3 regions of the Bradyrhizobium sp. BR 10261 genome follow, and region 2 is predicted to be linked to each of the others. Evidence: predicted binding sites of a transcription regulator. Region 2 holds the regulator's gene; each other region holds the start of a gene.
The links. The regulator PhoB, encoded in region 2, activates phosphate uptake and scavenging genes when phosphate is short. The targets are predictions, from matches to a motif close to TGTCATNNANCTGTCAT.
Positions count from the first base shown of each region.

Region 1 (10,366 bases), on a different contig from region 2:
CGATCGCAGGAGCCTCGGTTCCGGGGATGCGGACGATCACCTCGCCTGGCGGTAACTCGCCCGGCGTGGCGGCGATGCGCTGCTCGTCCTGGGCGCGCGAGCCATAGACGAAAGTCTCGGCGCCGACGCGCTCGATCGCGTCGACGGTCAGCGACAGCGCAACTCCGCCTGACGGCGTCCGGTCGGTGATGACGAGATCCTCGGGGCGGATGCCGAGAATGCCGGCTTCGCCTGCGGCGCCGCCGAGCTGCGACTTGATCTCGTCCTGGCGCGTCGACATCAAATTCATCGGAGGTGCGCCGATGAATGAGGCGACGAAGGTGGTCGCCGGCTTCTCGTAGATCGCGAGCGGATTGCCGACCTGCTCGACCTGGCCGCCGTTCATCACCACCAGAATGTCGGCGAGCGTCATCGCCTCGAGCTGGTCGTGGGTGACGTAGATCGAAGTGACGTTGAGCCGGCGCTGCAATTTGCGGATCTCGACGCGCATCGAGATGCGCAGCTTGGCATCGAGGTTCGACAGCGGCTCGTCGAACAGGAACACCTTGGGCTGGCGCACGATGGCGCGGCCCATGGCGACGCGCTGGCGCTGGCCGCCGGAGAGCTGGCGCGGCTTGCGCTCCAGCATGGCGGAGAGCTCGAGCACCCGCGCGGCTTCCTCGACGCGGGTCTTGATCTCGGCTTCCGGCATGCCGCGATTGCGCAGGCCGTAGGCCATGTTGTTGAACACGCTCATATGCGGATAGAGCGCGTAGTTCTGGAACACCATCGCGATGTCGCGATCGGCGGGCTCGATTCCGTTGACGACCTTGCCGCCGATGTCGATCTCGCCGCCGGTGACGGTCTCGAGGCCGGCGACCATGCGGAGCAGCGTCGACTTGCCACAGCCGGAAGGGCCGACCAGCACGCAGAACTGGCCGTCGCCGACATCGACGTTGACGCCCTTGATGGCCTCGAAGCCGCCGGAATAGGTCTTGCGGACGTTGCGCAGGGTGACGTTCGCCATGTCTCTTTACTTCTCCGTCTCGACCAGGCCGCGCACGAACAATTTCTGCATGGCGACGACGACGAACACCGGCGGCAGCATCGCCAGCACGGCGGTCGCCATCACGATCGGCCATTCGGTCAGCGCATCGTTGGTGGTCATCATCTTGCGGATGCCGATCTGGATGGTCTGCATGTCGTCGCGCGTGGTGATGAGCAGCGGCCAGAGATATTGATTCCAGCCGAGAATGAAGAGGATCACGAACAGCGCCGCCATGTTGGTGCGCGACAGCGGCAGCAGCGTATCCCAGAAGAAGCGCAAGGGACCGGCGCCGTCGATGCGCGAGGCCTCCAAGAGTTCATCCGGCACGGTCATGAAGAACTGGCGGAACAGCAGCGTCGCCGTCGCCGATGCGATCAGCGGCAACGCCAGGCCCGCATAGCTGTCGAGCATGTGCAAATCGGCGACGATCTTGTAGGTCGGATAGATGCGCACCTCGACCGGCAGCATCAGGGTGATGAAGATGATCCAGAAGATCGCCATCCGGAACGGAAAGCGGAAATACACGATCGCATAAGCCGAGATGATCGAGATCGCGATCTTGCCGATCGCGATCGCCAGCGCCATCACCAGCGAATTGAACATCATGTTGCCGACGGGCTCGCGGGTCGTGCCGCTCGTGCCGACGAAAATCGTCTGGTAATAGACCTCGAAGAAATGGCCGCCCGGGAGCAGCGACATCTGGCCGTTGGCAATCAACGCGTTGTCCTGGGTCGACGCGACAAAGGCCACGTAGACCGGGAAGGCGACGATCGCGATCCCGATCCAGAGGATGATGTGGGCGACGTAACGCCTGAAGCCCTCTTGCTCGACCATCAGTAGGTCACCTTGCGTTCGACGAAGCGGAACTGGATTCCGGTGAGCACGATGACCATGATCATCAGGATCACCGATTGCGCCGCCGAGCTGCCGAGATTTCCGCCGATCAGGCCGTCATTGTAGACCTTGTAGACCAGCGTGACCGTCGAGGTGCCGGGGCCACCGCGCGTCATGGTGTCGATGATGCCGAAGGTGTCGAAGAATGCGTAGACGATGTTGACGACCAGGAGGAAGAAGATGGTCGGCGACAGCAGCGGGAAGGTCACGGTCCAGAACCGCCGCATCGGGCGCGCGCCGTCGATCGCGGCGGCCTCGAGCACGCTTTTCGGAATCGCCGCGAGCCCTGCGAGGAAGAACAGGAAATTATAGGAGATCTGCTTCCAGGCGGCGGCGAGGATGACGAGTGTCGCGGCCTGGTTGCCGTCGAGCAGCGGATTCCATTCGATGCCGGTGCTACGCAAATAGCGCGAGAGCACGCCGAGCGAGGGGTGCAGCATGAACACCCAGAGCACGCCGACGACCGGCGGCGCCACCGCATAGGGCCAGATCAGCAGCGTGCGATACACCGCGCCGCCGCGTAAGGGCTTGTCCGCCATCACCGCAAGCAGCAACGCCACGGAGAGCGAGGACGCCGCGATCGCGAACGAGAAGAAGAAGGTGCGGACGACAGTCTCGAAATAGGCGGGCTCGCTGAACAGCTCGACATAATTCTCGAACCAGACGAAGCTCGTCGAGAGGCCGAAAGCGTCCTGGAGCAGGAACGACTGGATCACGGCCTGCAGGGCCGGCCAGTAGAAGAAAATCAGGACGATCGCGAGTTGCGGGGCAACCAGCGCGTAAGGCAGCAGCTTTGATTGGAAAATCGCTTGCTTTTGCATGATGGAGTAGCGCGGGCGGGCCGCTGATCGATGCGGCCCGCCGGCGCCTTCGCCTTATTTTACGGCGGTCTTTTCGAACTGGCGCAGCATGGTGTTGCCGCGCTCGACCGAGGCGTCGAGTGCCTGCTTGGCGGTCTTCTTGCCGGCGAGCGCCTGCTCGATCTCTTCCGCCCAGACGTCACGCAGCTGGACCATGTTGCCGAGGCGCAAGCCGCGCGAATTCTCGGTCGGCTCCTTGTTGGTCAGCTCGAGCAGCGGGGTCTCGAGATAGGGCTGATCCTTGTAGAAGCCCTCGGCCTTGGCCTTCTCGTAGGCGGCCTTGGTGATCGGCAGATAGCCAGAGGCCTTGTGGATGTAGACCTGGCGATCGGTGTCCGAGAGGAAGGTCAGGAATTTCGCGACGCCCTTGTACTCGTCGGCCGACTTGCCGCCCATCACCCAGAGCGAGGCACCGCCGATGATCGAGTTCTGCGGCGCGCCCTTGACGTCGGGATAGTAAGGCATCGGCACGGCGGTGAAGTTGAACTTGGCCTGCGCCTTGACGTTGCCGAAGAAGGCCGACGAGGTCAGATAGATCGCGCACTCGCCCGAGGTGAAGCGGCCTTCGCCCTGGTTGGTGCGGCCGGCGTAGTCGTAGGTCTTGTCCTTCTGCAGCTCGACCAGTTTCTCGAGATGCTTCTCCTGCAGCGGTGCGTTGAACTCGAGCTTGGTGTCGAAGCCATCAAGGCCGTTCGCCTTGCTCGCGAGCGGCACGTTGTGCCAGGCGGAGAGCTGCTCGAGATTGACCCAGGTGACCCAGGAGTTGGAGAAGCCGCAGGTCGGATGGCCGTTGTCGTGCAGCTTCTTGGCGACCTCGAACACTTCGGGCCAGGTCTTCGGGATCTCGGCATTGACCTTCTTCAGCTCGTCGAGATTGACCCACATGACTGTGGACGACGAGTTGAACGGGAAGGACAGCATCTCGCCCTTCGAGGTCGAGTAGTAGCCGGTGATCGCGGACAGATAGGCCTTCGGATCGAACTTCTCGCCGGCGTCGGCCATCAGCTTGTAGACCGGCTTCACGGCGCCGGTCGCGGCCATCATGGTCGCGGTGCCGACCTCGAACACTTGCATGATATGCGGCGCATTGCCGGCGCGGAACGCGGCGATGCCGGCGTTCATGGTGTCGGGATAGCTGCCCTTGTAGGTCGGAATGACCTTGTAGTCGCTCTGCGCCGCGTTGAAGTCGTTGGCGAGCTTGACGATGACGTCGTTGTTCGCGCCGGTCATCGCGTGCCACCACTGGATTTCAGTCACGGCCAGCGCCGGCGAAGCCGTCATGCCGACTGCAATTGCGACAGCGGCAGCCGCCCCAAAAAATCGAAGAGCCATCAAGAAACCTCCCTCAGCCGTCAATAAAGAAGCGCTTGCGCTAGCAGCGCCATATGACGTTCACATGACTGTGTAAGCGGCCGAAACGAAAGCGGCAAGCGCCGGAAAAGGGAAGTCGTCAAATAGGCGAACGCGCCGCGCAACGGCCGGCGTTCGCGGTGCACACCAATGCTCGCGCCGCACTGCGGCATTGGTGATGTGAGGCTGACGATCGGGCCGCGGATTCGAAAACCTCTCCCGCTTGCGGGAGAGGTCGCGCGAAGCGCGGGTGAGGGCTTTCTCCTCTGGGGGATTGTCCCGTTGTTGAGACACCCTCTCCCCAACCCTCTCAGCGCGAGCGAGGCTCGTCGCGCCCCGCAAGCGGGGGAGGGAGAGCACCTAGGATGCGGGCTCTAGCGCCTGCGCTCGGGCCCGCAGACCACGCCGCTCTCGACCATCGCGTCGATCTCCGACCTTGAGTAGCCGAACTCGCCCAGCACCTCCTGGGAGTGCTGGCTGAATTTCGGCGGCAGCCGGCGCAGGCTCGGCTTGCTGCGATCAAGCCGGATCGGCGAAGCCACGCCCTTGTACCAGTCCTTCTCGATGACATCGCCGCGAGCGACGGTGTGCGGATTGGTCAGCGCCTGGTCGATCTTCTGCACGGGGCCTGCGGGCAGGCCCGCGGCGAGCAGGCGATTGCACAGCGGCTCGGCCTCGTGCTGGCTGAACACCGCGGCGAGCTCGGCGCGCAGCGCCTCGCGATTGGCGATGCGGTCCTTGTTGCGGGCAAAGCGCGGGTCGGTGCCGAGCTCGGGCTTGCCGATCTCCTTGGCGAGCTTGCGGAAGGTGCCGTCATTGCCGACGCCGATGAAGATGTTGTCGGTCTTGGTCGGGAAGATCGCGTAGGGCACGAGGTTCGGGTGCTCGTTGCCGGTCAGCGACGGCGGCTTGCCATGCATGAAATAATTCGCGGTGTGCGGATGCATGATGGCAAGGCCGGTCTCGTACAGCGTCGTCTCCAGGAACTGGCCCTTGCCGGAGCGTTGCCGCTCGGACAGCGCCATCAGGATGCCGATCGCGGCGTAAAGGCCTGTGGTGATGTCGACCAAGGGCACGCCGATCCGCATCGGGCCGCTCTCGGGCGATCCGGTCGCGGCGATCATGCCGGTCATGGCCTGGATGATGGCGTCATAGCCGGGGTTGCCGCCGCGCGGGCCGTCGGCGCCGAAGCCGCAGATCCGGCAATGCACGAGGCGCGGAAATTTCTGGGCGAGCACATCGTTGCCGATGCCCCATTTCTCCAGCGTGCCCGGCTTGAAATTCTCGATCAGGACGTCGGCCGTCTCCAGCATCTTCAGCAGCACGACGCGGCCGCCTTCGGAAGCGAGATCGAGGCCGATCGAGCGCTTGTTTCTGTTGATGCCGATGAAATAGGCCGCATCGTCCTCGTGGAAGGGAGGGCCCCAATCGCGCACCTCGTCGCCCGCGGGCGGCTCGACCTTGATCACGTCGGCGCCGTGGTCGGCGAGGATCTGGGTGCAATAGGGGCCGCCAAGCACGCGCGTGAGATCGATGACGCGCAGTCCGCTCATTGCGCCTGTGGCGGTGTCAGTCATGCCTTGCTTCCCCTGTGTCGATATTGATCACAGGCCTAGCGAGGTTCGAACGCGCCAGCAATGGCTTGTCGCGTGGGGGCGTATGCGTCGCCGCGCAATCCCGCAGCGTGGGAAATCTCGCGGAAGCGGCCGGCCTGAGAGGGATCCCGGGCCAGCCATTTCACCGTCGGGATCAGACGACCGTCAAGCGAACGTCGACATTGCCGCGCGTTGCGTTGGAGTAGGGGCACACCTGGTGCGCCTTCTCGACCAGCGCTTCGGCGTCCGCGCGGGACAGGCCCGGCAGCGAGACGGCGAGATCAATGTCGAGGCCGAAACCGCCGGCCGAGCGCGGGCCGATGCCCACGGTCGAGGTCACGGAGGCGTCGGCGGGAACCTTCGGGCCGCCCTGCGAGGCCACGAACTTCATCGCGCCGATGAAGCAGGCGGCATAGCCGGCCGCAAACAGCTGCTCGGGATTGTTGCCGGCGCCGCCGCCGCCGCCGAGCTCCTTCGGCGTGGTCAGCTTGACGTCGAGCGCGCCGTCGAGGGTCGCGGCATGGCCGTCGCGGCCGCCGGTGGCTTTTGCGCTGGTCTTGTAAAGGACGTTCACGGACATTGTCGTCTCCCTTAGGGGCTTCGGTTGGGGTGCGCTCTGTATTGCAAACAATTAGATTGCGCGCAATTGAAATCCGCAAGCCTCACATTTAATTGTTCGCAATTGAATGTAGGCCCGCCCGGTCCCACAATGCGGGCCAGTCTCAAGAGATTCTCTATGGCCCGCAAATTATCGACCCTCGATCCGCAACGCCTCGACAACCAGATCTGCTTCGCGGTCTATTCGGCCGCGCACGCCTTCAACCGCGTCTACAAGCCGCTGCTGGACCGGCTCGGCCTGACCTATCCGCAATATCTTGTCATGCTGGTGCTGTGGGAGCGCGATGACGTGCCGGTGAAGGATATCGGCGAAAAGCTGTTTCTGGATTCAGGCACGCTGACGCCGCTCCTGAAGCGGCTCGAGGCCGCGCACCTCGTCAAGCGCACGCGCTCGAGCGAGGACGAGCGTCAGGTCTTGATCGCCCTGACCCCGCAGGGGCATGCGCTGAAGGAGAAAGCGCGCAGCGTGCCGCAATCGATCCTCGCGGCGTCGGATTGCACGGTGTCGGAGCTGGTCGCGATGAAAGACGAGATTGTCGCGCTGAGGGATCGGTTGAATGCGGTGATCGGGGAGTAGGCCCCGAACGCGCAGATCAGAAATGCTTCTTGGCGAATGCGCGACCAGAGCCTGACTTCAGATATCGCTCGAATGCGGCAGCTCGTGCGGCGTCGTCGAAAGCGAAATACGTGCGAATTCGCCAAGGGCCGTATTTTGACGTGTGCGGCACCTCGCCGGCATTGTGTTTTGCCAGGCGCGCCGCCTTCGCTCACTTCGCTACGAGGGACTTCCTCAGGCTTGCCGAGCCGAAGCTCGCGAAGGCTGGTGGAGCCAGGCGGGATCGAACCGCCGACCTCTTGCATGCCATGCAAGCGCTCTCCCAGCTGAGCTATGGCCCCTTAACCCTTGGGATGATCCTGGGGGATCACTCCCGACCGGCGAGCCTTCCGACTCGCGCGGTGCACCCTTTTTCACAGATCGGGACTGATCTCAAGTCTCTTCATCGCCTCCGACATCACCAATGATGTCGGTCACGTCCTCATCGCCCTCTTCTTCGTCGGCAATGAAGGTCGAATCATCGTCATCGTCGTCGTCGAGGGTCTCGTCGACCTCGATATCGTCCTCGGATTCGGGCACGACGGCCTTGACCTTGCCGGTGTTCTCCTCGGCATCGGCCTCCTCGAGCGAAACCAACTCTTCGTTCTCGGCCGGCTCCGGCGCGGTGTCCGCAGCTGCAGCGTGGCGCGCCTCGGCCCCGCGGGTGCCGCGGGCCGGCGCCACGGGCGCGATCGGCACAACCTCGCCGGTATAAGGCGAGATCACCGGATTCTTGTTGAGGTCATAGAACTTCTTGCCCGTGGTCGGGCAAATACGTTTGGTTCCGAGTTCGGACTTGGCCACGGCAGAGGAATCCTGGGATGTCTGAAAAGCGGTGTTTCACTTGGCTAGTTGGCGGCCCGCTGTCAATAGCGCATTACGGGAGAAAGACATGCTCGTGACGGCGGGGGGGCCATGTGGTAGGTGCCCGCCAGCCTCCGAGGCGCATCCAAGGACACAATCTTGACCCATTCCGACAAGCCGACACCCCTGAAGTCGAGCCCAAGCGGTCCCCTGACCGGAAAAGTACGGGTACCCGGGGACAAGTCGATCTCCCACCGTGCCCTCATCCTGGGCGCGCTGGCCGTCGGAGAGACCCGCATTACGGGCCTGCTCGAGGGCGAGGACGTCCTCAACACCGCCAAGTCCATGCAGGCCCTCGGCGCGAAGGTCGAGCGCACCGGCGATTTCGCCTGGAAAGTGAATGGCGTGGGTGTCGGCGGCTTTGCCCAGCCCAAGGCGGCGCTGGATTTCGGCAACTCCGGCACCGGTTGCCGGCTGGTCATGGGCGCCGTTGCCGGCTGCCCGATCTCGGCTGACTTCGACGGCGATGCCTCGCTGCGCAGCCGCCCGATGCGCCGGATCCTCGATCCGCTCGAAAAGATGGGCGCCAAGGTCGTCTCTGGCGGCGAGGGCGGCCGCCTGCCCCTGACCATCCAGGGCGCGCGCCATCCGCTGCCGATCACCTACAAGACCCCGGTCGCCTCCGCTCAGATCAAGTCGGCAGTGCTGCTGGCCGGCCTCGCCGCGCCGGGCACCACCACCGTGATCGAGAGCGAGGCCAGCCGCGACCACACCGAGCTGATGCTGAAGCATTTCGGCGCCGACATCACCTCGGTCGCCGAGGGAGCTCACGGCCGCCGCATCACGCTGGTCGGCCAGCCCGAGCTGCATGGCGCGACCGTCATCGTGCCCGCCGATCCCTCGTCTGCAGCTTTCCCTGTCGTCGCGGCACTGATCGTCGAAGGCTCCGACATCGTTCTGTCCGACGTGATGACCAATCCGCTGCGCACCGGCCTGTTCACGACGCTGCGTGAAATGGGCGCGTCGATCGAGGAAAGCGAAATGCGCGGTGATGCCGGCGAGCCGATGGCACGCCTGCGCGTGCGCGCCTCAAAGCTGCGCGGCGTCGAGGTGCCGCCGGAGCGCGCGCCCTCGATGATCGACGAATATCTGGTGCTGGCCGTGGCGGCGTCGTTTGCCGAAGGCGCCACCATCATGCGGGGCCTGCAGGAGCTGCGTGTCAAGGAATCCGACCGGCTCGAGGCCACCGCCGCGATGCTCCGCGTCAACGGCGTCAAGGTCGAGGTCTCCGGCGACGACCTGATCGTCGAGGGTCGCGGCCATGTGCCCGGCGGCGGGACTGTCGCCACCCATATGGATCACCGCATCGCGATGTCCGCGCTGGTGATGGGCTGCGCCTCCGACCAGCCGGTGATCGTCGACGACACCGCCTTCATCGCCACCAGTTTCCCTGACTTCATCCCAATGATGCGCTCGCTTGGGGCCGAGTTCTCATGATTATCGCCATCGATGGTCCCGCGGCCTCGGGCAAAGGCACGCTCGGCAAGCGCCTCGCCCATCACTATGGTTATCGTCACCTCGATACCGGCGTGATCTACCGCGCGGTGGCCTATGCCCTGATGCAGTCCGGCAACGATCTCCACGACGAGGCCGCGGCGGTGCAAGCCGCCCTGGAACTCGATCCCGAAAAGTTCGGCAATCCCGCCCTGAAGACCCAGGAGGCCGGTGAGGGCGCCTCGATCGTCTCGGCGATCCCCAAAGTCCGTGAGGTCCTGGTCAATTTCCAGCGGCAATTCGCCGCCGACCCGCCCGGGGCCGTGCTGGACGGAAGGGACATTGGAACCGTGATCTGCCCCCATGCCGATGTGAAAATCTTTGTCGTGGCCGACCCCAGGGTCCGCGCTCGCCGGCGCACCATGGAGGCCAGGGCGCGGGGCGAGGAAGCGGACGAGGCGGCCGTGCTCGCCGACATCATCCGGCGCGACGAACGGGACAAGAACCGGCCGATTGCGCCTTTAAAACCGGCCCTGGATGCTTACTTGCTAGATAACTCCCAACTGGATATAGAAGGCGGCGTCCGGGCCGCCATCGACATTATCGAGGCCGTCCGAGCGGGCCGGTCGCGGGGCTAAGCCGCAGCCGTCATTGGAGGAAGTGCCCGCTCCCGCTCTTTGAGGTCGATACTCTCGGTCCCTGTTTGGGGATCGACGCGATCCAGGCTCCGGACACAACGATTCCACGTATCGAACGCGCGGGCCTCTGCCGGCCCGTTTCCGCTGTTTCGGCTTCAGGCCGGAGCAGCGAACGGTCGCTCGAAGGTCTTGCGGGCCTTCCGACACTGCGCGCGCGATACGCCCATGAATCCAACGGCCGGCAAGACATCCGCAACTGGAGAACAAATGGCTTCGACTTCCGCTGATACCTATAGCCCGTCGCGTGACGATTTCGCCGCGATGCTCGACGAGTCCTTCGCGGGTGGCAACCTGCAGGAGAGCTCGGTCGTCAAGGGCAAGGTGGTTGCAATTGAAAAGGACATGGCCGTCATCGACGTCGGCCTGAAGACCGAAGGCCGCGTTGCGCTGCGCGAATTTTCCGGCCCCGGCCGTGACAGCGAAATCAAGGT
Region 1 is NZ_JACOFQ010000049.1:23,692-34,057, forward strand. Features, by position in the region: gene HYH07_RS34560 (sn-glycerol-3-phosphate import ATP-binding protein UgpC) at 1-1,006, opposite strand, end outside; gene ugpE (sn-glycerol-3-phosphate ABC transporter permease UgpE) at 1,013-1,861, opposite strand; gene ugpA (sn-glycerol-3-phosphate ABC transporter permease UgpA) at 1,861-2,742, opposite strand; gene ugpB (sn-glycerol-3-phosphate ABC transporter substrate-binding protein UgpB) at 2,797-4,113, opposite strand; gene HYH07_RS34580 (CaiB/BaiF CoA-transferase family protein) at 4,506-5,708, opposite strand; gene HYH07_RS34585 (organic hydroperoxide resistance protein) at 5,881-6,306, opposite strand; gene HYH07_RS34590 (MarR family winged helix-turn-helix transcriptional regulator) at 6,463-6,921, shown strand; partial or broken gene HYH07_RS36500 (GIY-YIG nuclease family protein) at 6,938-7,102, opposite strand; tRNA gene HYH07_RS34595 (tRNA-Ala) at 7,166-7,241, opposite strand; gene HYH07_RS34600 (TIGR02300 family protein) at 7,333-7,743, opposite strand; gene aroA (3-phosphoshikimate 1-carboxyvinyltransferase) at 7,903-9,240, shown strand; gene cmk ((d)CMP kinase) at 9,237-9,875, shown strand; gene rpsA (30S ribosomal protein S1) at 10,143-10,366, shown strand, end outside.
Region 1: a site for PhoB is predicted at 4,167-4,183, ahead of ugpB (sn-glycerol-3-phosphate ABC transporter substrate-binding protein UgpB). Genes of this name have one in related genera too.

Region 2 (10,366 bases):
TGTCTGTATCGCGGCTGCGGCACTGATCCCTTGGCGGCTGCATGATACCGCCGCCTCGCGCGAGGACGTCAGGCGCGTCAATCCGGTGGAAAGCGCCGCGGTGGCTGCGGTCGTCGCCGGCATGCCGGATCCGGCGGTGCTGCTCGACCGCGCCGGCCGGGTCATCCATCTCAATGCGGCCGCTGCCCAGCTCGCGCCGGCGCTGCGCAAGAACGAGCTCGCCCAGTTCGCGCTGCGCTCGCCGGAGATCATCACGGCGCTGCGCGAGTCAATTGCCACCACCGAGCCGCGGCGGGCGACCTATCTCGACCATGTGCCTGTCGATCGCTGGATGGAGCTGATCATCACCCCGGTGCCGGTGCCGACCAATTTCGGCGGCGCCGACAAATGCATGCTGATGACCTTCCACGACCAGACGCCGCTGCGCCGGGTCGAGGAGATGCGCGCCGACTTCGTCGCCAATGCCAGCCATGAGTTGCGAACGCCCCTGGCCGCGCTGTCCGGCTTCATCGACACACTCCAGGGCCAGGCCAAGGACGACCCCAAGGCGCGCGAGCGCTTTCTCGGCATCATGCACAACCAGGCCACCCGCATGGCGCGCCTGATCGACGACCTGCTGTCGCTGTCACGGGTGGAGCTGTCGGCGCATGTGCGGCCCGACACCCTGGTCGATCTCTTGCCGATCATCTTCCAGGTCGCCGACGGGCTCGAGCCGCTGGCGCGCGAGCGCCAGGTCGAGGTCGAGACCCATTTGCCTGACGGCCCGGTCATGATCGCCGGCGACCGCGAGGAGCTGCTCCGCCTGTTCGAAAACCTGATCGAAAACGCGCTCAAATACGGCGCCTCTGGTGGACGCGTCATCGTCTCGCTGACGCTGCCGGCGCCCGCCGATGCAACTCAGGAAATCCGGGTCATGGTGCGGGATTTCGGCCCCGGCATCGCACCGGAGCACCTGCCGCGCCTGACCGAGCGGTTCTACCGGGTTGACGTCGGCGACAGCCGCTCGCAGGGCGGCACGGGTCTCGGATTATCCCTGGTGAAACATATTCTTAACCGTCACCGCGGCCGCCTTTTGATCGAAAGCGTGCCCAAGCAGGGTGCGACTTTCACCGCCTGTTTTCCCCAGGCCAAGACTTTGGTTTAGGCAATAAAACAACGCGGTTTCAATCGCTTAGCACTGTCATCCGACTGTCACGAAACCTTCGTAAAAGCTCAGCCGACCGCTCCTAAAGGGGCGGCGCGGGAGCGCGATCGGGCGCGGATGGCGCTTCGCTCCCCTGTATGGAGACCAGCATGAATTTCCTCAAAACGATCGTCGCTGCCGGCTTGGTCGCCGCAACGACGACGGCGGCGTTCGCTGCCGACATCACCGGCGCAGGTGCGACGTTCCCGTTCCCGATCTATTCGAAGTGGGCTGATGCCTACAAGAAGGAGACCGGCAACGGTCTGAACTACCAGTCGATCGGTTCCGGCGGCGGCATCAAGCAGATTCAGGCCAAGACCGTGACCTTCGGTGCCACCGACATGCCGCTCAAGGCCGAGCAGCTCGAGAAGGACGGCCTTGCCCAGTGGCCGATGGTGATGGGCGCCATCGTTCCGGTCGTCAACCTCGAAGGCGTCAAGCCTGGCGAGATGGTGTTCGACGGCGAGACGCTCGCCAACATCTATCTCGGCAAGATCACCAAGTGGGACGACGCCGCGATCAAGAAGCTCAATCCGAACGTGAAGCTGCCGTCGGAGGCGATCACCGTGGTTCGCCGCTCGGACGGTTCGGGCACCACCTTCAACTTCACCAACTATCTCTCCAAGGTCAGCGCCGACTGGAAGAGCAAGGTCGGTGAGGGCACCGCGGTCGAATGGCCGGTTGGCGTCGGCGCCAAGGGCAACGAAGGCGTTTCGGGCAACATCAGCCAGACCAAGAATTCGATCGGCTATGTCGAGTACGCCTACGCCAAGCAAAACAAGCTGACCTACACCAAGATGGTCAATAAGGGTGGCAAGACCGTTGAGCCCGCCACCGAGGCCTTCCAGGCGGCCGCCGCCAATGCCGACTGGTCCAAGGCGCCCGGCTACTACGTCATCCTGACCGACCAGCCCGGCGACAAGTCCTGGCCGATCACGGCGGCGACCTTCATCCTCATGCACAAGGATGCCACCGACAAGGCGGCCTCGCAGGAAGCCATCAAGTTCTTCCGCTGGGCCTTCAAGAACGGCGCGAAGGCAGCCGAGGAGCTCGATTACATCCCGATGCCGGACAGCGTCGTCCAGCAGATCGAGAAGACCTGGTCTGCCGAGATCAAGAGCTAAAGCTCTGAAGTCCGACGCTCGTGCCCCGTCGTTCCGGGGCGCGAGCGTGGCGAGCGAACCCGGAATCTCGAAATTCCGGGTCTGGTCCTTCGGACCATCCCGGAATGACGCGGGACAAATCGTCGACAAGACCGCTCCTTATCGGCGGCATGCAGATAGCGTAATACAGGGGATCGGCGTGGCAGAAATGGCTGTTCAGAGCGATGTAGTCGACGACGCTGGCCCCTATGATCGCGCGAAGGCCTTGAGCGCGTTCAAGCTCGGCGATGTCACCTTCTACTGGATCACCCGGCTTTCCGCGATCTCGGTGCTCCTCATCCTTGGCGGCATCATCCTGTCGCTAATCGTCGGTGCCTTCCCGGCGATGAAGGAATACGGCTTTGCGTTCCTGTGGACGCAGCGCTGGGCGCCGTCGGCCGATCCGCCCGTGCTCGGCGCGCTCGGACCGATGTACGGCACGCTCGTCACCTCCTTCATCGCGATGCTGATCGCCATTCCCGTCGGTCTCGGTATTGCGATCTTCCTGACCGAGCTCTGCCCGCAATGGCTGCGCCGTCCGATCGGCATGGCGGTGGAGCTGCTCGCCGGCATTCCCTCGATCATCTACGGCATGTGGGGCTTCTTCGTGCTGGGGCCGTTCCTGGCCAATACCTTCCAGCCCTTGATGATCAGGATCTTCGACGGCGTCCCGGTGCTGGGCGCGATCTTCGCAGGTCCCCCGTCCTATCTCAGCCTGTTCAATGCCGCGCTGATTCTCGCGATCATGGTGCTGCCCTTCATCACCTCGATCTCGGTCGACGTGTTCAAGACCGTGCCGCCGGTGCTGAAAGAGGCCGCCTATGGTGTCGGCTGCACCACCTGGGAAGTGGTGCGTAGCGTCGTGATCCCCTACACCCGTGTCGGCATCATCGGCGGTGTCATGCTGGCCCTGGGCCGCGCGCTCGGCGAGACCATGGCGGTGACCTTCATCATCGGCAACTCGTTCCGCATCTCGTCATCGATCTTCGCGCCTGGCACCACGATCTCGGCGGCGATCGCATCCGAATTCGCCGAGAGCGACGGCCTGCACCAGTCCGGCTTGATCTTGCTCGGCCTGTTGCTGTTCGTGCTGACATTCTTCGTGCTCGCCGCCGCCCGGCTGATGCTGCTGCGCCTGGAAACGAAGGCGGGGAAGTGACATGAACCCGATTTATGTACGCCGCCGCCGCAAGGACATCATCGTTCGAGGGCTCTGCTTCGGAGCCGCCGCCATCGGCGTTACCTGGCTCGCGCTGATCCTGCTCACGTTGCTCTATAACGGCATCGCCGGCCTGAATCTCGACCTGTTCGTCGCCGATACCCCGCCGCCGGGCTCGACCGAAGGCGGCCTGCGCAACGCCATCGTCGGCTCACTGATCATGACCGTGATCGGCGTCGGCATCGGCGCGCCGCTCGGCCTGTTCGCCGGCACCTATCTCGCCGAGTACGGCCGTAACGACAAGCTGACCTCGGTGATCCGCTTCATCAACGACATCCTGCTGTCGGCGCCCTCGATCATCATCGGCCTGTTCATCTACGGTGCGGTGGTGGTGCCGATGCGCGGCTTCTCGGCGATTGCGGGCTCGCTCGCGCTGGCCGTCATCGTGATCCCGGTGGTGCTGCGCACGACCGAGGACATGTTGCTGCTGGTGCCGAACGCGCTGCGCGAGGCCGCTTCCGCCCTCGGCCTGCCGCGCTCGCTGGTGATCAAGCGGATCGCCTATCGTGCGGCCCGCTCCGGCCTCATCACCGGCGTGCTGCTCGCCACCGCCCGCGTCGCCGGCGAAACCGCGCCGCTGCTCTTCACCGCGCTGTCGAACCAGTTCTTCAGCCTCGGCCTGAACAAGACCATGGCGAACCTGCCCGTCACCATCAACAATTTCGTCCAGAGCCCTTACGCCTATTGGAAGCAGCTCGCCTGGAGCGGTGCGCTGTTGATCACGCTCACCGTGCTTGCCCTGAACATTGGCGCCCGCATCCTCGGTGCCGAGAGGACCGCAAAATGACCGACCTGTCCGTATCCGTGAGCTCCAACGCTCACCTCGCCTCGCAGCAGCCGCTGCCGGAAGCTCCGGCCAAGGTGACGGTGCGCAACCTCAATTTCTATTACGGCGAGCACCAGGCGCTGAAGAACATCAATCTGACGCTCGGTACCAACCGCGTCACCGCCTTCATCGGCCCGTCCGGTTGCGGCAAGTCGACCCTGCTGCGCATCTTCAACCGGATGTATGACCTCTATCCGGGCCAGCGCGTCACCGGTCAGCTGATGCTGGACCAGACCAACATCCTCGACCCCAAGCTGGATCTCAACCTGCTGCGCGCCCGCGTCGGCATGGTGTTCCAGAAGCCGACGCCGTTCCCGATGACGATCTACGAGAACATCGCCTTCGGCATCCGCCTCTATGAGAAGATCTCGAAGTCCGAGATGGACGACCGCGTCGAGAAGGCGCTGCGCGGCGGCGCGCTGTGGAACGAGGTCAAGGACAAGCTCAACGCCTCCGGCCTGTCGCTCTCGGGCGGCCAGCAGCAGCGCCTCTGCATCGCCCGCACCGTCGCGGTGCGGCCTGAAGTGATCCTGTTCGACGAACCCTGCTCGGCGCTCGATCCGATCTCGACCGCCAAGGTCGAGGAGCTGATCCAGGAACTGTCCGAGAACTACACCATCGCGATCGTCACCCACAACATGCAGCAGGCGGCCCGCGTCTCCGACAAGACCGCCTTCATGTATCTGGGCGAGCTGATCGAGTTCGACGACACCAGCAAGATCTTCACGTCGCCGTCGGACCGGCGCACGCAGGATTACATCACCGGCCGGTTCGGCTGAGGAGACAGGACATGGCTTCCGAACATACCGCAAAAGCCTTCGACACCGACCTTCAGGAGCTCACCCGCCTGGTCGCCGAGATGGGCGGCATCGCCGAGCGCATGATCGTCGATTCCGTCGATGCGCTGATCCGCCGCGACGTCGCGCTGGGCCAGCGCGTCGTCACCATCGATGCCGAGCTCGACGCGCTCCAGAAGAAGATCGAGGAGCGCGCCGTGCTGACCATCGCGCGCCGCCAGCCGATGGCGGTGGACTTGCGCGAGATCGTCGGCGCCATGCGGGTTGCGACCGACCTCGAGCGCATCGGCGACCTCGCCAAGAACATGGGCAAGCGCGTCGCGGCGCTGGAGACGGATTTCCATCCGCTCAAGCTGTTCCGCGGCCTCGAGCACATGACAGACCTCGTGCAGCAGCAGGTCAAATCGGTGCTGGACGCCTATGCCGCGCACGATCTGCCGGCGGCGATGGCGGTGTGGAAGGGTGACGAGGAAGTCGATGCCATCTGCACCTCGCTGTTCCGCGAGCTCCTCACCTACATGATGGAGGATCCGCGCAACATCTCGTTCTGCATCCATCTGATGTTCTGCGCCAAGAACATCGAGCGGATCGGCGACCACGCCACCAACATCGCCGAGACCGTATTCTACATGATCGAAGGCCAGGCCATCACCGACAAGCGGCCGAAGGGCGACATGACGACGTTCGCCACGACGGTCCCGAACACCTGATTACGCAAGGAGCGACGAGCCCATGGGCGCACGCATTATGGTGGTTGAGGACGAGGAAGCTCTGACCGAGCTTCTCCGCTACAACCTCGAAGGCGACGGCTATGACGTGGAGACGGTGATGCGCGGCGACGACGCCGACACCCGCCTCAAGGAGCACATCCCCGATCTGATCGTGCTCGACTGGATGTTGCCGGGCCTGTCCGGGATCGAGCTATGCCGCCGGTTGCGGACGCGATCCGACACCAAGCAGCTGCCGATCATCATGCTCACCGCGCGCGGCGAGGAGAGCGAGCGTGTCAGGGGCCTTGCCACCGGCGCCGACGATTACATCGTCAAGCCGTTCTCGGTGCCCGAGCTGCTCGCGCGGGTGAAGGGCCTGCTGCGGCGCGCCAGCCCCGAGCGGCTCGCGACCGTGCTCGCCTTCGGCGACATCGAGCTCGATCGCGAGAAGCGCCGCGTGGCGCGCTCGGGCCGGCCGATCGATCTCGGACCGACCGAATATCGCCTGCTGGAGTTCTTCCTGGAGCATCCCGGCCGGGTGTTCTCGCGCGAGCAGCTACTCGACAGCGTCTGGGGCCGCGACATCTATATCGACGAACGCACCGTCGACGTGCATATCGGCCGCCTGCGCAAGCTGCTCAATCTCGGCCGCGAGCAGGACCCGATCCGCACCGTTCGCGGCGCAGGCTACGCGCTCGACGATCGCTTCGCGAAGGCCGAGCAGACGTCAAGCTAAGCTGCCCGCCAGCAAACAAAAAAAAGCGCGCCAGGTGGCGCGCTTTTTTTCGTCCCGGCCTGTACCGCGACGATGTCGTCTGAACCAAGTACTCAGCGCGTGCCCGGCTTCGCCGGCGCCCGTCGGCGATCCGCCGCCGGCTGATACGCCACGCGCGAGTGCTGGGCGCAGTAGGGCAGGCCGGAGAGCGCCTTGCCGCCGCAGAAGAAGAAATCCGGGCTTGAGGGATCGCCGACCGGCCAGTGGCAGGTGGCCTCGTTCAATTCGAGCAACGAGAGCCGCTGGCTCATCGGCACAACGTTGTCGTAGGTAACAGGTTCAGCCTCGACCTCGACCTCGAAAGCTTGCGCAAGCGCGGTGTTGCCGCGCGCCATGGGGCGGCTCACCCGCATCATGTGCTGCGCGGGACGCGCCTTGCGCGGCCGCGGAGCTGCTGATGAGGGGCTCTTGGCGCGGCCGGACAGGCCGAGCCTGTGCACCTTGCCGATTACGGCGTTGCGGGTCACGTTTCCAAGCTCAGCGGCGATCTGGCTGGCCGAAAGTCCGGCCTCCCAGAGCTTTTTCAGCTGCTCGACGCGATCATCTGACCAGGTCAAAACCGTCATTGCATCCTTTCCTTCGCCGGCGCCAGCCATCTGCGGGGCCTCACGACGAATGCCTAAGCTTCGAAAAACCCGTGCCGCCAGAATCCCTTAAGGCTCGCCGGGCGCACCAGATGCGCCCGAACGTTTACGCCGGTACATGAGGACTTTTGGGATCAGAACCGCTGCACGAGATGTCGTATCTGACAAGCCAAACGCTACAATATGCCGTGACTCACGCGCAAGAGTCCGCCGACTCGCGTCCACATGTTCCGTGGCGAAAATCCCGCAAAATCGCCACCGCAAGACTACGGATTCAGCGTTTCGCGAGGCTTTCCGGGCGGCATTGACACCCGTATTGCCAAGCATAAGATAGTCGCGCGTGCCGCCCTTAAAAGGCGGCACGTTTCGTTTTCCGGGCCAAATGACGCGCTGCGCCATGCGTGTTCAGGCCGTCCGAAACATCCTGATGACCACCAAAGAGATCGTCATGACCAACAGCGCCGCGCCGCATTTGCTCCCCGTTTTCGCCAGGGCCGATATCGGTTTTGAGCGCGGTGAAGGCGTCTGGTTGATCGCAACCAATGGCGATCGCTATCTCGATTTCACCTCGGGCGTTGCGGTCAATGCACTCGGCCATGCCCATCCGGCGCTGGTCAAGGCGCTGCAGGAGCAGGCCACGAAACTCTGGCACATGTCGAACCTGTTCCAGAGCCCTGACGGCGAGAAGCTCGCTGCGCGTCTTTGCAATGAGAGCTTTGCCGACTTCGTGTTCTTCTGTAATTCCGGCGCCGAGGCGCTGGAGGGCGTGATCAAGCTGGTCCGCCATCATCACTTCTCCAAGGGCCATCCGGAGCGCTATCGCATCATCACCTTCGAGGGCGCCTTCCACGGCCGCACGCTCGCGACGCTGGCCGCGACGGGATCGGCAAAATATCTCGAAGGCTTCGGTCCGCCGATGGACGGCTTCGACCAGGTCCCGCATGGCGACATCGAGGCCGTGAAGAAGGCGATCGGTCCACATACCGCCGGCATCCTGATCGAGCCGATCCAGGGCGAGGGCGGTGTGCGTCCGGCGACATCAGCCTTCCTCAAGGCGCTCCGCCAGCTCTGCGACGAGAAAGGCTTGCTGCTGGCCTTCGACGAGGTGCAGACCGGCATGGGCCGCACCGGCGATCTCTTCGCCCATCGCCGCACCGGCGTCACACCCGACGTGATGTCGCTGGCGAAAGCGCTCGGCGGCGGTTTTCCGATCGGTGCGATCCTGGCGACTGCAGATGCGGCCGCCGGCATGGGCCCCGGCTCGCACGGCTCGACCTTCGGCGGCAATCCGCTGGCGATCGCGGCCGCGAACGCCGTGCTCGACGTCATGCTCAAGCCCGGCTTCTTCGACCACGTGCAGAAGATGTCGCTGCTGCTCAAGCAGAAGCTCGCCTCCGTGATCGACCGTCACCCCGATATCGTCAGCGAAATCCGCGGCGAGGGGCTCTTGATCGGCATCAAGGCCGTGGTGCCATCGGGTGATCTGGTCGCAGCCTTGCGCAACGAGAAGCTGCTCACCGTCGGCGCCGGCGACAATGTCGTGCGCTTCCTGCCGCCCTTGATCGTCACCGAGGCGGAAATCGAGGACAGCATCGTCAGGCTCGAACGCGCCTGCACGGCGCTGTCAGGCAACAAGCGGGCGGCAAGCTGATGAGCAAGGCACCCAAGCACTTCCTCGATATCAACGAGCTGCCGCTGTCGGAGCTCAAGAGCATGCTCGCGGCCTCCTCCGCCATGAAGGCGAAGCAGAAGGCGCATCAGCCGGTGCGTCCGCTCGAGGGCAAGACGCTGGCCATGATCTTCGAGCGTCCGTCGACCCGCACGCGCGTCTCGTTCGACGTCGCCATGCGCCAGCTCGGCGGCGAGCCCATCATGCTCACCGGTGCCGAGATGCAGCTCGGCCGCGGCGAGACCATTGCCGATACCGCGCGCGTGCTGTCGCGCTATGTCGACGCCATCATGATCCGCATCCTCAACCATGAGGCGCTGCTGGAGCTCGCGGCGAATGCCACCGTTCCTGTGATCAATGGCCTGACGCGGCGTTCGCATCCGTGTCAGGTGATGGCCGACCTCATGACCTATGAGGAGCATCGCGGCCCGATCGAGGGCCGCACCGTGGCCTGGACCGGCGACGACAACAACGTGCTGGCGTCCTGGGCGCATGCCGCCGAACGCTTCAAGTTCAAGCTCAACGTCGCAACGCCGCCGGAGCTTGCCCCGAAGAAGGTGATGCGCGACTGGATCAAGGCGACGGACGCGCCGATCGTGCTCGGCACCGATCCCGAGGCCGCCGTGAAGGGCGCAGATTGCGTTGTCACCGACACCTGGGTGTCGATGGGCGACAAGGAGGGCGAGCACCGTCACAACGTGCTCAAGCCCTACCAGGTCAATGCCAAGCTGATGTCGCTGGCCAAACCCGATGCGCTGTTCATGCACTGCCTGCCCGCCCATCGCGGCGAGGAGGTGACCGACGAGGTGATCGACGGCCCGCAGTCAGTCGTGTTCGACGAGGCCGAAAACCGCCTGCACGCGCAGAAGGGCATTCTGGCCTGGTGTTTTGACGCGGTGAAGTAGGCTCACTTGTAGCCCGGATGGAGCGCAGCGAAATCCGGGGTTCTTAACGCGGAAAGGCTTCCCCGGATTGCGCTGCGCTCCATCCGGGCTACGCCGCCCGCCATTCTGAGCACGGAATGCGGGGGGCTTCCATTTCCGCCCTCCGACCCCAGATAAAGCGCCATGGTTTCCCAATCCCCCGACATGAAAACCAGGCCCGAAAGCCCGGTTCGCGCGCCTTCCGCAGTTCCCGTCGATGACGCCGTGCTGCCCTACGAGGTCGATGCGCTCGATGTGCGCGGCCGTCTGGTGCGGCTTGGCCCGGCGCTCGACGACATCCTGACCAAGCATGATTATCCCGCACCGGTCGGCAAGTTGCTCGGCGAAGCCATCGTGCTGACGACGCTGCTCGGCTCGGCGCTCAAATTCGAGGGCCGCTTCATCCTGCAGGCCCAGACCGACGGGCCGGTGTCGTTCCTGGTGGTCGACTATCAGGCGCCCGATCGCCTGCGCGCCTATGCGCGCTTCGATGCCGAGCGCCTCGGTGATGCCAAGAACGCTGGAATGAATTCCGGCA
Region 2 is NZ_JACOFQ010000016.1:96,089-106,454, forward strand. Features, by position in the region: gene HYH07_RS20010 (ATP-binding protein) at 1-1,144, shown strand, start outside; gene pstS (phosphate ABC transporter substrate-binding protein PstS) at 1,294-2,307, shown strand; gene pstC (phosphate ABC transporter permease subunit PstC) at 2,495-3,484, shown strand; gene pstA (phosphate ABC transporter permease PstA) at 3,486-4,331, shown strand; gene pstB (phosphate ABC transporter ATP-binding protein PstB) at 4,328-5,149, shown strand; gene phoU (phosphate signaling complex protein PhoU) at 5,161-5,877, shown strand; gene phoB (phosphate regulon transcriptional regulator PhoB) at 5,900-6,613, shown strand; gene HYH07_RS20045 (GcrA family cell cycle regulator) at 6,706-7,218, opposite strand; gene HYH07_RS20050 (aspartate aminotransferase family protein) at 7,685-8,887, shown strand; gene argF (ornithine carbamoyltransferase) at 8,887-9,810, shown strand; gene HYH07_RS20060 (Hsp33 family molecular chaperone) at 9,973-10,366, shown strand, end outside.

Region 3 (10,366 bases), on a different contig from region 2:
GGCCGCAACCAGGCTGACGGGCAGCGCCAGCAAGGCGGCCAACGTTGTGCCGAGCAGCGCGATCGACAGCGTCTCGCCCAGCGCCTTGAGATAGAGCGGAAGCGACGATCCGGGATCGGGCGGCATCATCATCATGCTGATCCAGCCGAGCTGGCTTAAGCCCGTGATGAAGCGCGCCGGCGAGAAATCGAGATCGACAAGGCCGAACACGAAGATCGCAAGCGCCGCGACGAGCATCGCCGGCGTCGCCAGGCGCGCCGATGCCGGACGGTTGAAGACGTCGGGGTAGCGCGCGCGGAGCTCCTCGGTGTTGACGTCCTGCGGATTATTCAATTCCGCGCCTCCTTGCCGAACAGGCGGCCGCGCACCCAGCCGGTGGTGATGTCGATCAGGAACACCGTGACGATGATGGTGACGAGGATGGCGCTGACGTCGGAGTAGTAGAATTTTCGGATCGCGACGATCAGCTCCTGCCCGATGCCGCCGGCGCCGACAAAGCCCATGACCGAGGCCTCGCGCACATTGATCTCGAAACGCAGCAGCGCGTAGCTGGCGTAACCCGCCGAGACCTGCGGCAGGATCGCAAAGCGCATGCACGACACCCAGCTCGCGCCGGTGGAGCGGATGGCCTCGACCGGCTTCATCTCGGCGTTCTCGACCATCTCGGAAAACTGCTTGCCGAGCGCGCCGGTGGAATGGATCGCGATCGCGAGCACGCCCGCCACCGGACCGAGGCCGAAGGCCATGACGAAGATCAGCGCGAACACGATGCCGGGCACCGTGCGCGCGAATTCAAGCAACCGGCGCACCGTGAAGCGCAGCCAAGGGGCGGGTGAGGTGTTCTCGGCGGAGAAGAAATTGAGCAGGAAGGCAAGGACGGCGCCGATCAGCGTGCCGACATAGGAGATCAGCAGCGTCTCGCCGAGCAGCTTCAGCCATTTGCGCAGGCCCCAGAACCACTCGCCGAGATCGGTCCAGACCCGCTGGCCGCTGTCGAGGGTGAGGATGCGATTGAAGTAGCTGACGAAGTTGCCGAAATAAGTGAAGAAGGTGCGCAAATTCACCTCGGCGCCGATCGAGGCCACGATCAGCGCGGCGACGAACAACGTGAAGCCCGCCAGCAGGCGCAGGCGCTTGCGTGCGACCGCTTTGCGATAGGCGGCGTTGAGGGCGGCGAGCTGCTGCTCGGGAAGGATCGAAACCGCAACCGTCATCGAAGGCACAGATCCATCACAAACAGATCCATCAAGAAAAGAGCCGGGTCCATCGACCCGGCTCGAGTAGCCTCGTCCCGACGAGCTCAGGACGCCTTCTTACGCAGATTATCGACGAACTTAATCAGATCGAGGGTCTTGTTGTAATCGTCGTTGGCGATCGGCTCCCACGGCTTGTTCTTGCCGTCGGAGAGCTTCTTGAACGCCTCGGGATCCTTCTGCGCCGCATCGAGGAAGGCTTTCTTGATGGCGGCCTTCATGTCCTCAGGCAGGTCGCTCAGATAGGCGTAGGGCGAGTTGATGATGAGGTCGGACTTCACGACGATGCGGAAGTCCTCCTTCTTCATCGGCGTGCCATCGGCCGACTTCACCATGCCCTTGTTCAGCATGCGGGTCAGGTTGGAATCGTCGTCCGCGTTCCACCAATTGGCAGCGACGTCGACGGTTCCTTGCGCGAGTGCGAGAACGGCATTCTCGTGGCTGCCGGTGAAGACGACCTTCGAGAAATAGGCATCGGGATCGATGCCGAGCGCGTTCAGCTTGAAGCGCGGCATGTTGTTGCCCGAGGTCGAGTTCGGATCGACCAGGCCCAAATTCTTGCCCTTGAGGTCCTCGATCTTCTGGTACGGCGATTTCGCCAGCACGTAGAACACCGAGTAATAACCCTTCGAGCCGTCGGAGTTGACGTCGATGACGAAGGCGTCGGTCTTGACGCCGGTAAGCCGGGCACGCGCGAACGAGGCCGGGCCGTAATAGCCGATGTGGATGTTGCCGGCGCGCTGGCCCTCGATGAGGGCGGCGTAGTCGTTGGCGACACGCAGCGTCACCTTGACGCCGAGCTCCTTGGACAGATAGCTGATGAAGGGGGCGTAACGCTCGGTCACGCCCGAACCGTTCTCGGCCGGAATCGCGGCGAAGGTGATCTCCGGATATTTCGCCCTCCAGTCTTCGGCGGAAGCGGATCCGGCAAAGGTCAGCGCGGCGGCGCCGGCAAGAACTAATCTGCGAGTGATCATGATGCCCTCTTCATCTGATAGGAGCGGTTGACGCAAAACTGGTCATGACGGATGCGACGCGGCTCAGGCCGCCGCAGCCGTTCCGAGTGCCGGGACCCCCTCGGGCACCGGCGCAGGCGTGCCGCCCAGGATTTCGGCGGCTTCGAGATCGTAGAGCTCACGCGCGACAAGGTCGGTCAGCGCGGACGGCGCGCCGTCGAACACCACGCGGCCCGCCGCCATGCCGATCAGGCGATCGCAATAGCTGCGCGCCAGATCGAGCGAATGCAGGTTGCAGAGCACGGTGATGCCGAAATGCTTGTTGATGCGCAGCAGCGCATCCATGACGATCTTGGTGTTGCGCGGATCGAGCGAGGCGATCGGCTCGTCGGCGAGGATGATGTCGGGCTGCTGCACCAGCGCCCGTGCGATCGCCACGCGCTGCTGCTGGCCGCCGGAGAGCTGATCGGCGCGCTGCGCCGCGAGCGAGGCGATGTCGAACTGTTCCAGCGCCGACATCGCCAGCGCCTTGTCCTGCTCGGGCCACACTTGCGACAGCGAGCGCCAGGCCGGCATGGTGGCAAGACGGCCCATTAGCACATTGGTCAGCACGTCGAGCCGGCCGACCAGGTTGAACTGCTGGAAGATCATCGCCGACCGCGCCCGCCACTGCCGCAGTTCCTTGCCGCGCAGCGCGGTGACGTCGAGGCCGTCGAACAGGATGCGGCCCCGCGTCGGCGTCACCAGACGATTGATTGCGCGCAGCAGGGTCGACTTGCCGGCGCCGGAGCGCCCGATCACGCCGACGAAGCCGCCGGGGGAAATTTGAAACGAAGCCTCGTCCACCGCGGCTTTTGCGCCAAAGCGGCACGTCAGACCTTCAACCACCAGCATGCAGGGCTCCAGAGTAGCTGGACCCCACCGCTATCCCCGGCGGTTGACACTTGTATGACACGCGCAATGCGGCGTGGCGATCCTGCACACTTCATCCCCTGTCATCGTATCGTCATGACACCGTCATTGTGCCGCTCGAACAGATGCGACATTGGCCAGGCTGGCATGGTGGGACTGGGATCACGACAAATTGCGTGCGGCGCTGCCCGATTTCCGCACGCTCGCAATTGAAGATTTCCCGTCGGCATACGAAGCAGAGCCAAGTCTCCCTTCCAGCAAACCAAGCGCGGTCGCGTGACAGACATTTTCATCGAGGGTGGCCGGACCCTTGTTAGCTCCGAGCTTGCCGAAACTTCCCTCTCCGTATCCGGAGCCGACATTGTGCAGATCGATGCGTCTCGCGGCCGGCCGCGGCTGGCGATCGATGCGCGCGGTTTGCTGGTGCTGCCCGGCATCGTCGATCTGCATGGCGATGCCTTCGAGCGGCAGATGATGCCGCGCGCCGGCGTCGATTTTCCGATCGACGTCGCGCTTGATGACACCGACCGCCAGGTCATCAGCAACGGCATCACCACGGTGTTCCACGCCACCACCTGGTCGTGGGAGCCGGGCCTGCGCAGCGGCGACAATGCCAGGCGCCTGCTCGAGGCGATCGAGCGGCGACGACCGCACTTCGCCGCCGACACCCGTTTTCACCTGCGCCACGAGACCTATAATCTCGATGCCGAAGACGAGATCGGCCAGTGGCTGGCCGAGGGCCGCGTCGACCTGTTCGCCTTCAACGACCATATGGACGGGGTCGTTGCCGACATCTCGAATCCGCGCAAGCGCAACCGCATGGTGGAGCGCACCGGCCTGTCGGGCGAGGATTTCGACAAGCTTGTCGCGCATATCGTGTCGCGCGCAGCCGAGGTTCCGGCCTCGATCGTCCGGCTCGCTGCTACGGCCCGCGCGGCCGAGGTGCGGATGCTGTCGCATGACGATGCGACGCCGGCGATGCGCCGGAATTTTCGCGCCATGGGCGTGAGGCTCGCCGAGTTTCCGATAACCGAGGAGACGGCGCGCGAGGCAGCTGATCATGGCGATGCCATCGTCTACGGTGCACCGAACGTCGTGCGCGGCGGCAGCCATACCGGCTGGACCAAAGCCTCCGACATGATCGCCAAGGGGCTCTGCACGGTGCTGGCTTCCGACTATTACTATCCGGCGCCGCTGCTCGCCGCATTCCGCCTCGCCGCCGACGGCGTGCTGCCGCTGGCAGCGGCCTGGAAGCTGATCTCGTCGGCGCCGGCGCAGGCAACGGGCCTCACCGATCGCGGCACGCTCGCCGCAGGCCATCGTGCCGACATTGTGCTCGTCGACGACAGCATGCCGTTGCGGCCGCGGCTGGTCGCGGTGATCGCGGCCGGCAAGCTCGTCCATCTCACCGATGCGACGCGTCTGGCTGGCATCGCGGCGACACCGCGCGAGACTATCGTTGCAGCATAAATTAGTTATGCTTGGGCAATGACAGGTTTTCCCCGCTACGCGATCTATTTTGCCGCCGGCGCCGACCACGCGCTCTCCCGCTTCGGCGCCGAGCTGCTCGGCTATGATGCCTACACCGGCGACGAACTGCCCTTTCCCGGCGACGCCCTGGGCGTCGCCGCCGACTGGCGCGACGTCACCGCCGATCCCCGCAAATACGGTTTTCACGGCACGCTGAAGGCGCCGATGGCGCTGGCAGCGGGCAAGACAGAGGCCGAACTCGCCGCGGCCTGCGCGACATTCGCCGGCAAGGCGCGCCAGATCCCGGTGATCCGCCCAATCGTCGATTCCGTCAGCGGCTTCATCGCCGTCATTCCAGCCGAGCCGGTTGGCGCGCTGCAACAGCTCGCCGCCGATGGCGTCCGCGATTTCGATTGCTTCCGCCAGTCCCTGAACGCGGAAGACCGCGCGCGGCGCAAGCCGGAAAAGCTCAGCGAGCGCCAGCGCGATTATCTCGATCGCTGGGGCTACCCTTACGTGATGGAAGAATTCCGCTTCCACATGACGCTGACGGGGCGGCTCGATGCCGAGCGGCGCGGCCCGATCCTGGAGATGTTGCGGGCAAGTTTTGCGAGGCTGAAGCTGGAAAAGCTGGCGATCGATCGCATCGCGCTGTTCAGGCAGGATGATGCCAAGGCGCGCTTTCGCATCATCGGCGAGTGGGCTCTGGCGCGGCTGGAGCTCAGCGCCAGCTCACGAGATTGAAAGCGAGCGCCACCGCGCCGACCAGAACGAGGCTGGTCGCCCAGACTGCATCGAGATTGAACCAGCTTCGCGAGACGAACCTCAATCCCAGATGGCGGTAGACTAGCCACGCCAGACACCCGCTGGCGCCGACCATGGCGGTCACGTGCACCAAGGACACCAGCACCGCCATCCCGAGGCTTGACTCAATAAGGCTTGCCTTCATCAGCGCGCCCGCCGCCTCATGGCCGGCATCGAGATCGAAGGCCTGACAGAGCCCGAGATAGATCGGCACCAGCATCAGGGCGGCGCCGTGAGCGATGGCGACGGCAAACGACCAGAGCGCCAGTTGTGTCGGCGGAATTCGGGCCAGCGCGCGCGGATGACGACGCTCGATCAGCCGATAGACGCCAAAGCCGATGACGAGAAGGCTCGCACCGAGCTGGATTGGACGCTGCCACTCGGCCAGCACGAACAGAAACGCGAATGGCAGCAGCACGAGAAGCGTTGCCAGGAGATGCCCGGCCGCCAGAGCCCACAATGCACGAAAGAGCGCGCGCGGGCTCTTGTCCATGAGCCCGGCTGAAACTGCGAGCGGCCATCCCATTCCCGGATTGACTCCGTGGTAGAAACCGCTCGCAGCAAGCGCGAGCCACAGCCAGCCAACCGCCGGGCCCGCATGCGTCCCATCTAGACCGACGGGTAGCAAAAGGAGTCGGTCGAACAGTCGCCGCCCTCGAGCCTGATCTGGTGCGCACGATATCCGTCGGGGAAGCTCACGAAATAGTCCCTGTCGAGCTCGATGCCGCCGTTGCGACCGACATTGGCCATGACTTCCACGCCCGGAACCCCGTCGGGATAGAACTGGTCGTCCCAGGTGGAATAGAGCGAGTTGGTCCAGTATACGCGCCGGCCATCGCGGCTGATCTCGACCATCTGCGGACCCGCCGCAAAGGCCTTGCCGTTCGGATGGGGCGTGCGCCGCGCGATGCCGCCGATGTGGACGGAGCCCGCAAGCTTCGGCTTTCTGGGATCACTGACGTCGTACTGGCGCATTTCACCCGTGCCCCAGCACGAGACATAGAGAAACCGGTCGTCCATCGACAGGTCGATGTCCGTCACCAGCGGCGGCACGGCGCCAAATCCCTGCAGCAGCGGCGGGAGCTTCTCCTTTGGCGCGGCTTCGGGAGGGATCGTGGCCGTCTTTTCGGCATGGAATTTTCCACCCTCGCGCCACCAGGTCCAGATCGATGCTTCGAGGTTGGTGGTGTCGACCACAACGCCAACGAAGCCGTATTCGCGAACCGGATCGTGCGCGGGCCGCACCTCCAGCGCCATCTGATGATTGGCGCCGAGGTCGATGGTCTGGACGTTGCGCCGGGCGCGGAGATCCCAGAAGTGGAGACGATGGCCATATTTGTTCGACAGCAGATCCTCCGGGACGATCCCGTTCTCGAACTGCGGCGGTAACGCCCATTCGCTCGTCACCATGTAGTCGCGCGGCAGGTTCCACCAGAAATCATAGTGCAGCGTCTGCGGACCGCGGTCGATCTCCCATCGTCCAAGGACCTCGAATGTCTCGCAATCCATGATGAAGACGCCTGGAGGGCCATTGGTGCCATCCTTGCCCCCGCCACCCAGCGTGCTCACATAGATGCCGTCCGGCCCGCAATGAATGGTGTGCGGCCGCGAGTAGCCGGTCTTCTTGAAGACTTCCTCGGGTTCGATGATCTTGTGGATCTTGGCCTTGGTCGGATCGGGCTTGGTATCGATGATGTAGATCCGCGACGAGCGCAGCCCGGGAATGATGAGATAACGCCGCTCGATGAAGGCGTGTCCGGCCAGCGGCGACAAGGCCGAGGAGCAGGCATTCCAGCCGAAGTGATGAAACTCATCGCCCTTGTTGGGCATCGTCACGGTGTGGACGATCTGGCTATAGGTCGGCGATCCCGGCTTGACGTCGATGACCGCGAGAGCGTCCGGCTTCGAGAAATCCGGACTGAGCAGCAAGGTGTAGGCAAAGTTCTCCGCAGGCGCTTCCATCGCAAGCCTGGGCGATGCGTGAAAGGTGGGATCCGGCCTCATCGTCATGGCACTGCCTCCCTGTTCTGTCGGTTCGCTCCAACCTGGCTCGGGATAACGGCAAAAGAAGAGCTGTTGCGCGATGTCTTGTTACGCGATGACTTGTTACGCGATGACTTGGGATTCTCCGCAGGGCCGGTTGGCGAGCGTACAATATGCCATCGCCGGGCTGCGCGAAACTGGCGTAACCGCGATAATTCGACGCCTCACAGCCGAAATTGGCAGACCCCGTCATTGCGAGCGAAGCGAAGCAATCCAGACTGTCTCCGCGGACACATTCCTGGATTGCTTCGCTCCGCTCGCAATAACGAGGGAGAGAATTACTTTCCCCAGCGCAGCGCCAGCGCGTCGCGCTCCTTGGCTAGTTCCAGCAATCCTGCGCGCGTTGCCGGATGCAGCGGTTGCAGCGGATGGCGCACCGCGTCGGACTTGATCACGCCGCCGGCCTGCATCATCGCCTTGCAGGCGATCAGGCCGCATTGGCGGTTCTCGTAATTGATCAGCGGCAGCCAGCGTTCATAGGCGGCCTTCGCCTTCTCCCGGTCGCCCGCGAAATAGGGATCGATGATCTGGCGGATACCGTCGGGATAGCCGCCGCCGGTCATCGCGCCGGTCGCGCCGGCATCGAGATCGGCCATCAGCGTGATGGCTTCCTCGCCATCCCAGGGGCCCTCGATGTCCTTGCCGCCGGCCTCGATCAGGCTGCGGAGCTTTGACGCCGCGCCCGGCACCTCGATCTTGAAATAGCGGATGTTGGAGAGCTCGCGCGCCAGCCGCGCCAGCAGCTCGACCGACAGCGGCGTGCCCGCAACCGGCGCATCCTGGATCATGATGGGGATGGTGATCGCGCCCGAGAGCACCTTGAAGAATTCGACGATGCCCTTCTCCGGCACGCGGAAGGTGGCGCCGTGATAGGGCGGCATCACCATCACCATGGCGGCCCCGGCGGCCTCGGCCTGCTTGCTGCGCGCCGCGCACACCGCCGAGCTGAAATGGGTGGTGGTGACGATCACGGGCACGCGGCCGGCGACATGCTCCAGCACCACATGCATCACGGCCTCACGCTCGGCATCGGTCAGCACGAACTGCTCGGAGAAATTGGCGAGGATGCAGATGCCGTTCGAGCCGGCGTCGATCATGAAATCGATACAGCGGCGCTGGCCCTCGAGATCGAGCTCGCCGCGCTCATCGAAGATGGTGGGTGCGACCGGAAACACGCCGCGATAGGGGCGCTGAGCCTTATGTGGGGTGACCGGCATCGAAATTATCTCCCTGTCGTCCTGTCGTTGGAGCTTGGTACCGCTACCATTTACAGGTCGCGGGCAGGGCCGGCAATGCCGATCCACGTTCCATCAAGCTGGGAAAGAAGCCCTAGGCGGACTTCACGGCGCCGAGGAAGCCCTCCACCGCGGTGCGGAGGCGGTCAGCGTCGGCCGACATCTTGGTCACGGACTGGAACAGCACCGTGCCGGCATTGCCGGTCTCCTGGTTGAGCTGGGCCACGCTGCCGATGGTGTCGGTGACCTCGCGGGTGCCCTGGGCCGCATGCTGGAAGTTGCGCGAGATCTCGGTGGTGGCCGCGCGCTGCTGTTCGACGGCGGCGGCGATGGCCGTCATCTTCTCGTCGATGCCGCCGATGGCGCCCCCGATCGAACGGATGGCGGCAACGGCCTGGCCGGTCGCGCTCTGGATCTCCTCGACCTGGCGCGAAATCTCTTCGGTGGCGGTCGCGGTCTGCGACGCCAGGCTCTTGACCTCGCCGGCAACCACCGCAAAGCCGCGCCCGGCCTCGCCGGCGCGCGCCGCCTCGATGGTGGCGTTTAGGGCGAGCAGATTGGTCTGGCCGGCGATGGCGTGGATCATCTTCACGACTTCGCTGATGCGGCCGGCGGTCTGGTCGAGGATCTCGACGGTGGCGTTGGTCTGCTCGACCTGCGCCACCGCCTCGCGCGCATCGCGTGCGCTGGACTGCACCTGCGCGGAGATTTCGCCGACCGAGGCCGAGAGCTCCTCGGTCGCGGCCGCGATGCTTTCGAGATTGTTGGTGGCCTGCTCGGCGGCGGACGACACCGCGGCCGTCTGGCTGCTCGATTCCGACGTCAGCGTGCGCACGTCGGTCGCAGTGGCATCGAGCTCCTTGGCCGATGCCGCGACGCTCTGGATCACCGCCTGCACGGTGTCATCGAAGCTACGGCATGCCTCGTCCACGGCGCCGGAGCGGGCGAGCTGCAGCGCCTGCTGCGATTCGCGTTCCCGGCCGAGCCGTTCCGCGATGGCCGCGCTCTCGCGCAGGCTTTCGAGCGCGGCGGCCATGGTGCCGAACTCGTCGGGATAGCGGGATTGCGGAACCGGCGTTGCGTAATCGCGCGCGCTGATCCGGGCGATGGCGTCGAGAATGGCCCGCACCGGACGCATCAGGCGGTTGCGCACGACATAGACACCGGCCAGCGTCACTGACAGCGCCAGCAGGAACGCGAGCGACTGCACGATGAGATTGGTCAGCGCCTTGGCCTGAACGGTCTCGGCTCGCACGATCGACTGGTCGAGCGCCGTGGTCGCGATACCGACAATGAGCGGAAACGGCGACTGGCACAGCGCATTCCAATCCGCCGCTGCCATCGCAGGCTTGCCGCTGCCGTCAAAACTCCTGGTGAGATCGCCGATCTGCTTGAGAACACCGTCGGTCTTGGCCTGCGCGTCCCTTGCTGCGCTCACCAATTCTGCCGGAACATCGGGGGCTGCCAGCAACTCGGCCATGCCGGCCCAGCCGGAGGCAATGGTACCGTCCCACTGTGCCACTGATCGCTTTTGAGTGTCGTCGAGCGGCTTGCTGCTGTTGACGTTCGAGCGCAGCGACGAGCAATGGATGCCATAGCGGTCGCGCACCTGCCAGGCGAGGCGGCGGACCTGGACCATGCGGGCGATGAAGGGATCGTTCATCCAGGCCCGGTTCGACACCGCGGTCGAGGC
Region 3 is NZ_JACOFQ010000003.1:333,146-343,511, reverse strand. Features, by position in the region: gene phnE (phosphonate ABC transporter, permease protein PhnE) at 1-333, opposite strand, end outside; gene phnE (phosphonate ABC transporter, permease protein PhnE) at 330-1,214, opposite strand; gene phnD (phosphonate ABC transporter substrate-binding protein) at 1,301-2,230, opposite strand; gene phnC (phosphonate ABC transporter ATP-binding protein) at 2,294-3,103, opposite strand; partial or broken gene HYH07_RS36710 (chloramphenicol acetyltransferase) at 3,255-3,401, shown strand; gene HYH07_RS05440 (alpha-D-ribose 1-methylphosphonate 5-triphosphate diphosphatase) at 3,398-4,591, shown strand; gene HYH07_RS05435 (DUF1045 domain-containing protein) at 4,610-5,335, shown strand; gene HYH07_RS05430 (hypothetical protein) at 5,313-5,921, opposite strand; gene HYH07_RS05425 (selenium-binding family protein) at 6,005-7,405, opposite strand; gene HYH07_RS05420 (dihydrodipicolinate synthase family protein) at 7,717-8,655, opposite strand; gene HYH07_RS05415 (methyl-accepting chemotaxis protein) at 8,768-10,366, opposite strand, start outside.
Region 3: a site for PhoB is predicted at 3,147-3,163, ahead of phnC (phosphonate ABC transporter ATP-binding protein). Genes of this name have one in related genera too.